2 regions of the Bacillus sp. C1 genome follow, and region 2 is predicted to be linked to the other one. Evidence: predicted binding sites of a transcription regulator. Region 2 holds the regulator's gene; the other holds the start of a gene.
What was found. The regulator Rex, encoded in region 2, represses fermentation and respiration genes when NADH is low (regulators of the CRP and FNR family bind a similar motif). The targets are predictions, from matches to a motif close to TTGTGAAATATTTCACAA.

Region 1: the regulator Rex is predicted to act here: its motif matches at 1,549-1,566, upstream of nirB (nitrite reductase large subunit NirB).

Annotation. Positions count from the first base shown of each region.
Region 1 covers NZ_JBTMZT010000014.1:54,279-59,260, forward strand. The annotation lists gene nirB (nitrite reductase large subunit NirB) at 1-1,530, opposite strand, end outside; gene ACX5JI_RS23255 (YxeA family protein) at 1,785-2,156, shown strand; gene ACX5JI_RS23260 (transglycosylase SLT domain-containing protein) at 2,974-3,498, shown strand; gene ACX5JI_RS23265 (DUF4931 domain-containing protein) at 3,892-4,665, opposite strand; gene ACX5JI_RS23270 (spore coat protein B) at 4,826-4,954, opposite strand.
Region 2 covers NZ_JBTMZT010000024.1:3,212-8,193, forward strand. The annotation lists gene ACX5JI_RS26100 (ABC-F family ATP-binding cassette domain-containing protein) at 1-1,917, opposite strand, end outside; gene ACX5JI_RS26105 (redox-sensing transcriptional repressor Rex) at 2,102-2,731, shown strand; gene ACX5JI_RS26110 (YdiK family protein) at 2,756-2,950, opposite strand; gene ACX5JI_RS26115 (CPBP family intramembrane glutamic endopeptidase) at 2,954-3,697, opposite strand; gene groES (co-chaperone GroES) at 4,129-4,413, shown strand; gene groL (chaperonin GroEL) at 4,451-4,982, shown strand, end outside.

The DNA of each region.
Region 1 (4,982 bases), on a different contig from region 2:
GCCAAGGACATTTCGTACTTCTTTTGGTGATTTTAAACCTTTCTTATGAATTGCTGTGACAACTTCATCACGTGATAAAGTTGTACATCCGCACATACCAACTGATTGTACAGATGCATCAAAGCTATCCCCGAGAGTACGAGATAAAATCTGCTCAACAATTGGACGACATTTCCCGCATGATCCCGCAGCTTTTGTACATCCTTTTACTTCTTCAAAAGTTGCTAAATCTTGCTCTAAAATGGCATGAACAATTGTCCCTTTTGTCACACCGTTACACCCGCAAACAGTGTCATCAGCACCCATGCTTGCAATATCAAGTCCACTTTCTTCACCAGCTTTGTGAAGTAGAGAGACTGGTGTGTACTCTTGTATATCTTCTCCCTTTTTCAACATACTAAAGAGCCGTGTGCCTTCAGTGGTGTCTCCGTATAAAACAATACCAACGACTTTATTGTCACGAATTAATACTTTTTTATAGGAACGTGTACACTCATTAAAGATTGAGATTGCTTTTGTTTTATCATCTTCATAAATTTGTCCGGCAGAGAATAAATCGCATCCTGCAACTTTAAGTTGTGTACCGACAAGACTCCCTGTATAGCCATCTGTTTGCGAGTTCGTTATATGTTTTGCTAGTATGGCACCTTGTTCGTATAAAGGGGCGACAAGACCATAAGCAATACCGTCATGTTCGGCACATTCACCAACTGCATAGATAGATTCATCGTCTGTTTGCATATAGTCATTTGTAACGATACCGCGATTTACAAGTAAATTAGCATCTTTAGCTAACTGTGTGTTTGGGCGTATCCCAACAGCCATTACAATTAAATCGCATTCTGCAACACTACCATCTTCAAATTGAATACCTTCAACACGGTCAGTGCCAAGAATTTTCACTGTTTTCTTTTCCATCAGAAACTTCATACCTTGTGCCTCTAAATCTTCACGCAGTAATGAAGCTGCTTTAGCATCAAGTTGTTGCTCCATTAAGTGTGGCATTAAATGAATGACATGTACGTCCATGCCAAGATCAATAAGTCCTCGTGCGGCTTCTAAACCAAGTAATCCACCGCCTATTACAACAGCTTTTTTATATTGCTTAGCAGCATCCATCATAAATTGTGTATCTTCAATTGTACGAAATCCTGTTACACCTGAAAGCTCTGAACCTTCAACAGGTAAGATAAAAGCACTAGACCCTGTTGCAACAATGAGCTTGTCGTACATAACAATACGGTTCTTTTCTGTAACAATGACGTGTTCCTCTCGATCAATATTTATGACTTTTTCATTTGTATACAATGTAATATCATTTTCTTCGTACCAACTGTATTCGTTCATAATGATATCTTGCATATTTGTTTTTCCTTGTAGGACGTGAGATAGCATAATACGATTGTAGTTTTGGTGAGGTTCATCGCCAAAAATGGTAATATCATAGAGGTTTGAATCTTGTTTTAAAATTTCTTCTATGCAGCGTATACCAGCCATACCATTCCCGATCATGACTAAACGTTTTTTCATATTCATTTCCCCTCTTAAATGTGAAATGTTTAACAAGCTTTCATACTCGTATTATAGAATATTTAGAAAATAGAGGGTGTGATGTTTATCACAGTTTTGGAGGGTTCACAAATTGTTAAAAATAGTATAAAATTTCATTCGAATTCTTACAAAAATGTAAGGGAAATGTAAGCGGAGTCACTGGCAGAATGGATTGTATCTCTTTAAAATAGTTAATAGAAAGATACACATATTGTGTAGAGGAGGTTACAACTTTGGGGCGGAAAAAAGTAAAAAAGCGAGTAATTACGATTGGAATTGTGATAGTAACTGCAATTCTACTGTTGTTACCAACACAGTTTGGTCCAGTAATTGATAAATATAATCCGTTTTACAAAACGAAAGAATACTATACGGTTGTAAATAGCATGGGCCAGCATATTGGTGATGATTGGTATGAATATGAGTTTGTTGCATACGATGAAAAAGGAAGAGAAAAGAAGATAAAGAAAACGGTAAAACATATGTTAAAACGAGATGAAGCAGTGAAAATTTTTGCAAAAGGACGTTATGGTGAGTCATTAGTTGAAATTGATCCTCAAAATATACCTGTGCAGGCGAGAAGTAAGCTTTTGGAGACTAGATAAAGTGAAATTTTAATCAGTGGGGTTTTTCTTCATCCCGGACGATTATTAGTCCTTACCAATCGGGCTATTACGGGCAGCCCGCAAATAGCAGGATGAAAAAAGTCACTACATGCTATAAAAATGAGCGCACTAGTAATGTGGTAGCCGACAGTGTTGTATAAATTAGAGCAACTAGGAGAATGGAAGGTAAGGGTAACTATTAAATGATAGTATAGAGGGTTTACGATTATGTTATTTATGGATTTTACTACAATATAAAAGAAAGCTTGAATATACAAATTTCTGTCTGAAATGATGCATATTTGAAAATCAACTAACGATTGAATAAGTCTCGTCTCTTTATGAGATGAGGCTATTTTTTAAACCTTACAACAATGTAAGGTTTTCGTAAGTTAATTCGATAGCTTGTTTGTCATATTTTTTGCATAATGAAGAGGATAAGAAATTAGGGAAGCACAAAGAAGGGAGAAAAATGGGATGCGAAAAGAAGAAGTAGTTAATTTTCAGGTGAAAGATTTCTGTAGCTACTTTATAGTAGCGGCCTTATGTATTGGATTTTTTGATATAATTACAAATTTAATTGTTAAATAATATAGATGAAAAAAACAAGAAGGTGATCCTTTCTTGTTTTTTATTACTCTTAATATGAGGGAGTATATTAAAAGAGATGTTTTACAATTCATTTTTCAGAAACTCAGTCTTAAGCATGATGCTAGGGTGAATAGTAGTTTGTTATGATTTAAGAGTAATAGAATGCAAGTGATTGTAAGAAAGGGCTGAAAGGGGACAAATTTCAGCAGAGAAAGAGGTAGAGGACGTGAAAAAGTTCTTTTTAGGATTTTTAGTTGTTCTTGGAATGTATATATATTTTCAAGGAAAGTCTGAAGGAATGATGAATCAAACAAATTATGTTAATTCAGAAGAAGCAAAACAAATGAAACAAATTATTACTGAAGAAGCGAAGAAAATAAATCTTCCAGAATGGATACCTCTTACAATTGCCGAGCACGAAAGTCGTTTGAATCCAAGAAGTGTTGGAGATAATGGCACTTCATTTGGACTTTTTCAATTACATCGGGGCGGTGGACTTGCTCCTGATCACTTAACGGATGAGCAGTTGAAAGACCCACGGACGAATGCTCAAATTGCTATGCCTTATTTAATGCAAGGATATAAAAGAGGTGTGGACAAAGGGCTGGCGGATTTTGAATTATTGAAATATGTAGCAAATACATCTGGATGGCCAGGTAATTTAGGGCCTGAGTGGACGGATAGTAACATGAAGTATAACGTTGGGTTAGAGGACGTGTATGCTCGAAATAAAGGGAAAATGAAAGAGTAGATGCGAAGCAACTACTCTTTCTAGGGCGTGGAGAAAGGGAAATACTACAAAATTATAAAAAGAAACATGGTAATTTGACACGGTGGGGTCGTATAAAGTGGTGAATGAAATTTTATCGACGATTTTTCAAATATATCAATCATTTCTCGCAATATATCGACGATTTTTTAAATATATCAGCGATTCGACAAAGGATATCGACTAACCAACAAAAAATGACAAAAAAACAGGAGCCACCTAGCTCCTGTTTCCTCTGTAAAAGCTTCATTTGTAAATAATTTCTCTGTTGCATACCTAAAAGAATGCTTCTCTTCTTGGAAGTGTAATTCGCCTACTGTAAAGTAATGAATATTTGGATATGATGTAAAGTGGCTTTTCATGTAAGAAAGTTCATCACTCTTCACTTTTTTGTATCACATATTGTTTCAGTTGTTCCTTTACATCTTCCAGTTTTGTAGAAACTTGGGGGACTTTATATCCGACATATAATGGTGAAACAACAAAACGAGGAACAACTTTACAAATAATTTTTTCCTGGAGATGGTAGAAGAATAAATTATAGCTACTACAACCTTTATGGAAGTCTGTTAGTATGTAACGTACGGTTTGCTGAATATAGTGTGCCATCATGTCGATTGATTTTATATCTTTAATAACAATGTTAAACTCAGTAAAACCGATAATTGGATGTGTAGAAATATTAAGTTCAATTTGTTCATCTCTTTGTACGATTACGCCATGAAAGTTTTTAGGCATTATGTTTTCCTTGTAGTCTACATATTTCATTCCGATAATTTGCATATGTGCATGGTGCAAACTTCCGCCTGAAAATGGGCCGTGATTTTTATATAAAATAACAGAAGTAAATTTGTTGCTATTTTCTAAAGCTAACCAATGTTGAATTGAAAAACGGATTAATTTTCGCATATGTTCTTCTGTATAAGTTGCGATGTGATCATCGCAATTATCCGTTTCGATAAGAACTGTTTGGAACGTATCTTTCAGTGTTGGAAATTTATTTTTTAACCAGATAATAGAGCCTTCGGTTTCTAAAATATCAGTAAGGTTTTCTCTATCGCAAAAAGGACAAGCGGTGTTTTTATTGCGAATACTTTCTGGTTTTTGTTTACTAATATCATTGAAAAAATAAAGTTGTTGTGTATCCATTCGTATATGCCCCTTTAAATATATGTGTGAACTGCCCGTTTACTGTATTCGTGAACAGGAAAGGGAAATCCTTTATAGTGAGAAGCGAGGCAGGGGCGGAAAGTTTTAATAGAAAGAACAAAAGACAAGGTATCCTAACTACATAAGGGTATCTTGTCTTTTATTTTTTCTGTAATAATGTGTATGGATAATATAGAGTGTTTTCATTTTGTTTCTTTTTTCTATTTTGTAATGTGTGTAAGACAAAAATTGTGCCTACAACTGTAAAAATGGCTTTCTTCATATTCATTTTCTCCTTTTTATTGTTCATTTAATTC
Region 2 (4,982 bases):
TAATTCTTCCCATTCCGCCATGAATTTTTCTAATTGTTCTTGTTTTTCTTGTTTTGTTGTTGTAATTTCACTAGCTCGTTCATAGTCAGCATATACTTCAGGGAGACAAAGTTCTTCTTCTAATTCTGCAATTTCTTCTTCTAACTTTGCGATATTTTGTTCAATTTCTTCAATTTTCCGTGCACGTTGGCGTTCTAGCTTCTTACGTTCTTTTTCTTCAAGATAGTTTAATTTTTCTTGAGCAATTGTCTTTTGAGCTGGTGTACTCTCTTCTTGTTGTTCAAATTCCGCACGTTCAATCATTTCATTTTTCTTTTCAATATAGTAGTCATAGTCACCTAAATATTCTTGTGCGCCATCTGTTGATAACTCAACAACTGTAGTAGTGACACGATTAATAAAGTAGCGATCATGAGAAACGAATAAAAGAGTTCCTGGATAATCAATTAGGGCATTTTCTAAAATCTCTTTACTATTTAAATCAAGATGGTTTGTTGGCTCATCGAGAATGAGTAGATTAGATTTTTGCATCATCAATTTTGCCAGAGCTAATCGTGCTTTTTGACCACCACTTAGGGAAGATACGGGTTTTAATACATCGTCCCCTGTAAATAAAAAGTTACCGAGTATCGTGCGAATTTCTTTTTCTGGTTCTAACGGATAATCGTCCCATAGCTCGTTTAAAACACGCTTAGATGATGTTAAGTTTGCCTGTTCTTGATCATAGTATCCAATGGATACATTTGAACCGAAAGAAACTTCTCCCCTTAACGGCTTCAACTTATTCACAATCGATTTTAATAATGTAGATTTTCCAATACCATTTGGACCGACTAGTGCGACACTATCTCCTCGGGTCAAACGCATATTTACATGCTCGATAACTGCTTCTTTGTCATACCCAATTGAAACATCCTTTACCTGTAATACGTCATTTCCGCTTTGTTTTTCGATGTCAAAGTGGAACGATGCAGATTTAGAGTCACCTAAGGGCCTAGTTAGTAATTCCATTCGGTCTAATTGCTTACGGCGGCTTTGAGCACGTTTTGTTGTAGAAGCACGGGCGATGTTCTTTTGAACAAAGTCTTCCAGCTTAGCAATTTCCTCTTGTTGTTTTTCATAACGTTTCATTTCTTGTTCATATAATGCAGCTTTTAAATCTAAATATTTGCTATAATTTCCAACATATCGTCTACTTTCTTTATTAGAAATTTCATATACTTGTGTAACAAGCTTATCTAAAAAGTAGCGATCATGGGAGACGATTAAAATAGCGCCAGGATAGCCTTGTAAATATTGTTCAAGCCATGTTAGTGTATCGATATCTAAATGGTTTGTTGGCTCGTCCAAAATGAGTAAATCTGGTTTAGTTAATAGTAGTTTACCAAGAGCAAGTCTCGTTTTCTGACCACCACTTAACGTAGAAATTGTTGTTTGGTGTGTTTCGATAGGAAAACCAAGCCCACTTAAAATGGAGCGAATATCAGCTTCATATTGATACCCCCCCTGATCTTTGTAGTTTAACTGTAATTGATCATAATCAGCGAGTAATCTTTCGTATGTAGTAGCATTTGAAAAGTTCTCTTCTTTACCCATCTCCTGTTCTAACCTTCGAAGTTTCTTTTCCATTTGCTCTAGATGTGTAAAGACGGTAAGCATTTCATCCCAAATTGTTAAAGAAGTTTCTAAACCAGTATTTTGGGCTAAATACCCAATCGAAACATCTTTCGGTTTTATAATTTCTCCACCATCGTGGGATAATTCGCCGGCAATTATTTTTAATAATGTAGATTTTCCAGCACCATTTCGACCAACGAGTGCAATGCGATCTTTTGTTTGAACTTCCAATTTAATGTTTGCAAGAATTGTTTCAGCACCGTATAATTTTGAAAGCCCGTTCACTTGTAATAAAATCAATGTTTTCACCTCAACTAATTTCTTAACTTTGCCATGTTTATATTTCTCAATCATACTAAAAATAGTGTATAGTTTAAAATAAAGAGAGAAGTCTTTTCTCTATTATACAAGGAAAGTCATAAGTGCTAAACTTCTGTATTTGTTTTCAGTCTATGAACAAAGATAGGAAGAGAGGAGAGATTACATGGATCAGCAGAAGATTCCACAGGCCACTGCCAAAAGATTGCCTCTATACTATCGATTTATCCAAAACTTATCGCTTTCTGGTAAGCAACGTGTTTCATCAGCAGAATTGAGTGAGGCTGTAAAAGTAGATTCGGCAACAATTCGAAGAGATTTCTCATATTTTGGAGCGTTAGGGAAAAAGGGATATGGATATAATGTGAATTATTTACTATCATTTTTCCGGGAAACGCTCGATCAAGATGATATAACACGTGTAGCGCTTATTGGAGTAGGTAATTTAGGGACCGCTTTCTTACATTACAATTTCACGAAAAATAATAATACAAAGATTGAAATGGCTTTTGATGTCAATGAAGAGAAAGTTGGAAAAGAAATCGGAGGAATCCCTGTATATCATTTAGACGAATTAGAAGAGCGTTTAACAAATGATATACAAGTGGCAATATTAACAGTACCTGCTACTGTTGCACAAACTGTAGCAGATCGATTGGCCGAAACAAATATACATGGGATTTTAAATTTTACACCAGCACGATTAAATGTTTCGGAAAATATAAGAATTCATCATATTGATTTAGCTGTAGAATTACAAACATTAGTTTATTTTTTGAAAAATTATCCACAATAAAACGCAGAGGAATCCCTCTGCGTTTTATTGTGGCTTTTTCTTTGTGAATTTTATTAAGAGAAGTCGAAGTGCCAAATTAAAGTCAATTGTCGCCATAACAGCAAACAGCAGTGTCCAAAAGTTCCAGATTGTATCTGTAACGTTCGTGATTGCATAACGTGTAAAGACACATCCAAGAAGAAAATACAGTGCTGACATGAACAATGGTGAGTTCCTCATATTTTAAAATCCTCCGATAAATCCTTGCATTTGCTCTGCTTTTTTAATCATTTCTTGTATTTGATCGTTACTTATTATTACTTGAGTGATTGCAACTAATGTATTCATTGCAACATGAGCCATAATAGGAACGATAATTCGCTTTGTTTTCACATATAAGAAGGCGAATACAAGACCCATGGCAGTATAGACCAGTAGATGCGTAAAATCAAAGTGAATTGCTGCGAACACAAGGGAACTAATAATTGCAGCGATAAAGAAGTTGAATTTTTTATAAAGTGTACCAAATAAGATTTTTCTAAAGACAATCTCTTCTAAAATAGGACCGATTATTGATATAACAATCAGGAACCAAGGTGTCGTCCTTGCGATATCCATTAACTGTGCTGTATTTTCAGAACCTGGCTTTATGCCTAGTAAGTGCATTTCGATTGTACCTGCAATCGTTTGAGAAAAGAGAGCTAAAAAGAAACCAATAAAGATCCAGCCAATTGTGGCAGGAATAGTAGCACGTTTTGTATTTAAGTGCCGATCGCGAATGTCTGTTCTGAGGAGCAAAAGTACAATGCATAATGCGATGAAAAAGCTAATGATTGCCCAGTGTCCAGTTAGTATTTGTAGTTTTTCTTCTCTAGTGAACCCCCTGTTATCATATAGTCCAGTTTTCAGAAGAAGTGGTAATCCAACAATGCCTGATAACTGCATCAGAATGTATGTAACTATAATCCACCAATATTGTTTTTTCAAACGGTTTAACCATCCTTTCTAACTCTAGTGTATGGGATAGGGGAGGATAGCATGTAAATACCCACCCGAAGATACATCATGTGAATGCATATTATGATTTTTTTGTAAATTTTTATTTGAAAATGAAATAGCAGACAGGAAAAAGTTGTATGTATAGAGAAAACAACTTAGGGTGTCTTTCATATTGTAACATACGATAAGTAGAAACGCAGATTCATATCGCAAAGGCTGTAATTAGAAAAAATGAGAATTGAATAATACAGACAAGAATGCTTATATAGAAAAGCTTATAGAGTAATTTGCGAAAAAATTATGATTTTTTTACTTGCAAAAGAAAATTAGATTATTTATTATTATAAGTGTGTTAGCACTCAAGGTGATTGAGTGCTAATAAGGAAAACTTACATAGGAAAATGAGGAGGTTATTGTTCATGCTAAAGCCATTAGGTGATCGCGTTGTAATTGAGCTTGTTCAAGCAGAAGAAAAAACAGCAAGTGGTATTGTATTACCAGACACTGCAAAAGAAAAACCACAAGAGGGTAAAGTTATTGCAGTAGGTACTGGTCGAGTGCTTGAAAATGGTGAGCGTGTTGCTTTAGAGGTAGCAGCAGGCGATCTTATCATCTTCTCAAAATATGCAGGTACTGAAGTGAAATACGAAGGTACAGACTACTTGATTTTACGTGAAAGTGACATTTTAGCAGTTATCGGTTAATTATATACATTTAAAAAATCCAAGGGGGTCAAATATTATGGCAAAAGATATTAAATTTAGTGAAGAAGCACGTCGTTCGATGCTTCGCGGTGTCGACACTCTTGCAGACGCAGTAAAAGTAACGCTTGGACCAAAAGGTCGTAACGTTGTACTTGAGAAAAAATTCGGTTCACCACTTATTACAAATGATGGTGTAACAATCGCAAAAGAAATTGAATTAGAAGATGCATTCGAAAACATGGGCGCAAAATTAGTAGCAGAAGTTGCTAGCAAAACAAATGACGTAGCTGGTGACGGAACAACAACTGCAACTGTATTAGCACAAGCTATGATTCGTGAAGGTTTAAAAAACGTAACAGCTGGTGCAAACCCAATGGGCCTTCGTAAAGGTATTGAAAAAGCTGTTGTTGCAGCAGTAGAAGAATTAAAAACGATTTCTAAACCAATCGAAGGTAAATCTTCTATCGCACAAGTAGCTGCTATTTCTGCTGCTGACGAAGAAGTAGGTAAATTAATTGCTGAAGCAATGGAGCGCGTTGGTAACGACGGCGTTATTACATTAGAAGAAT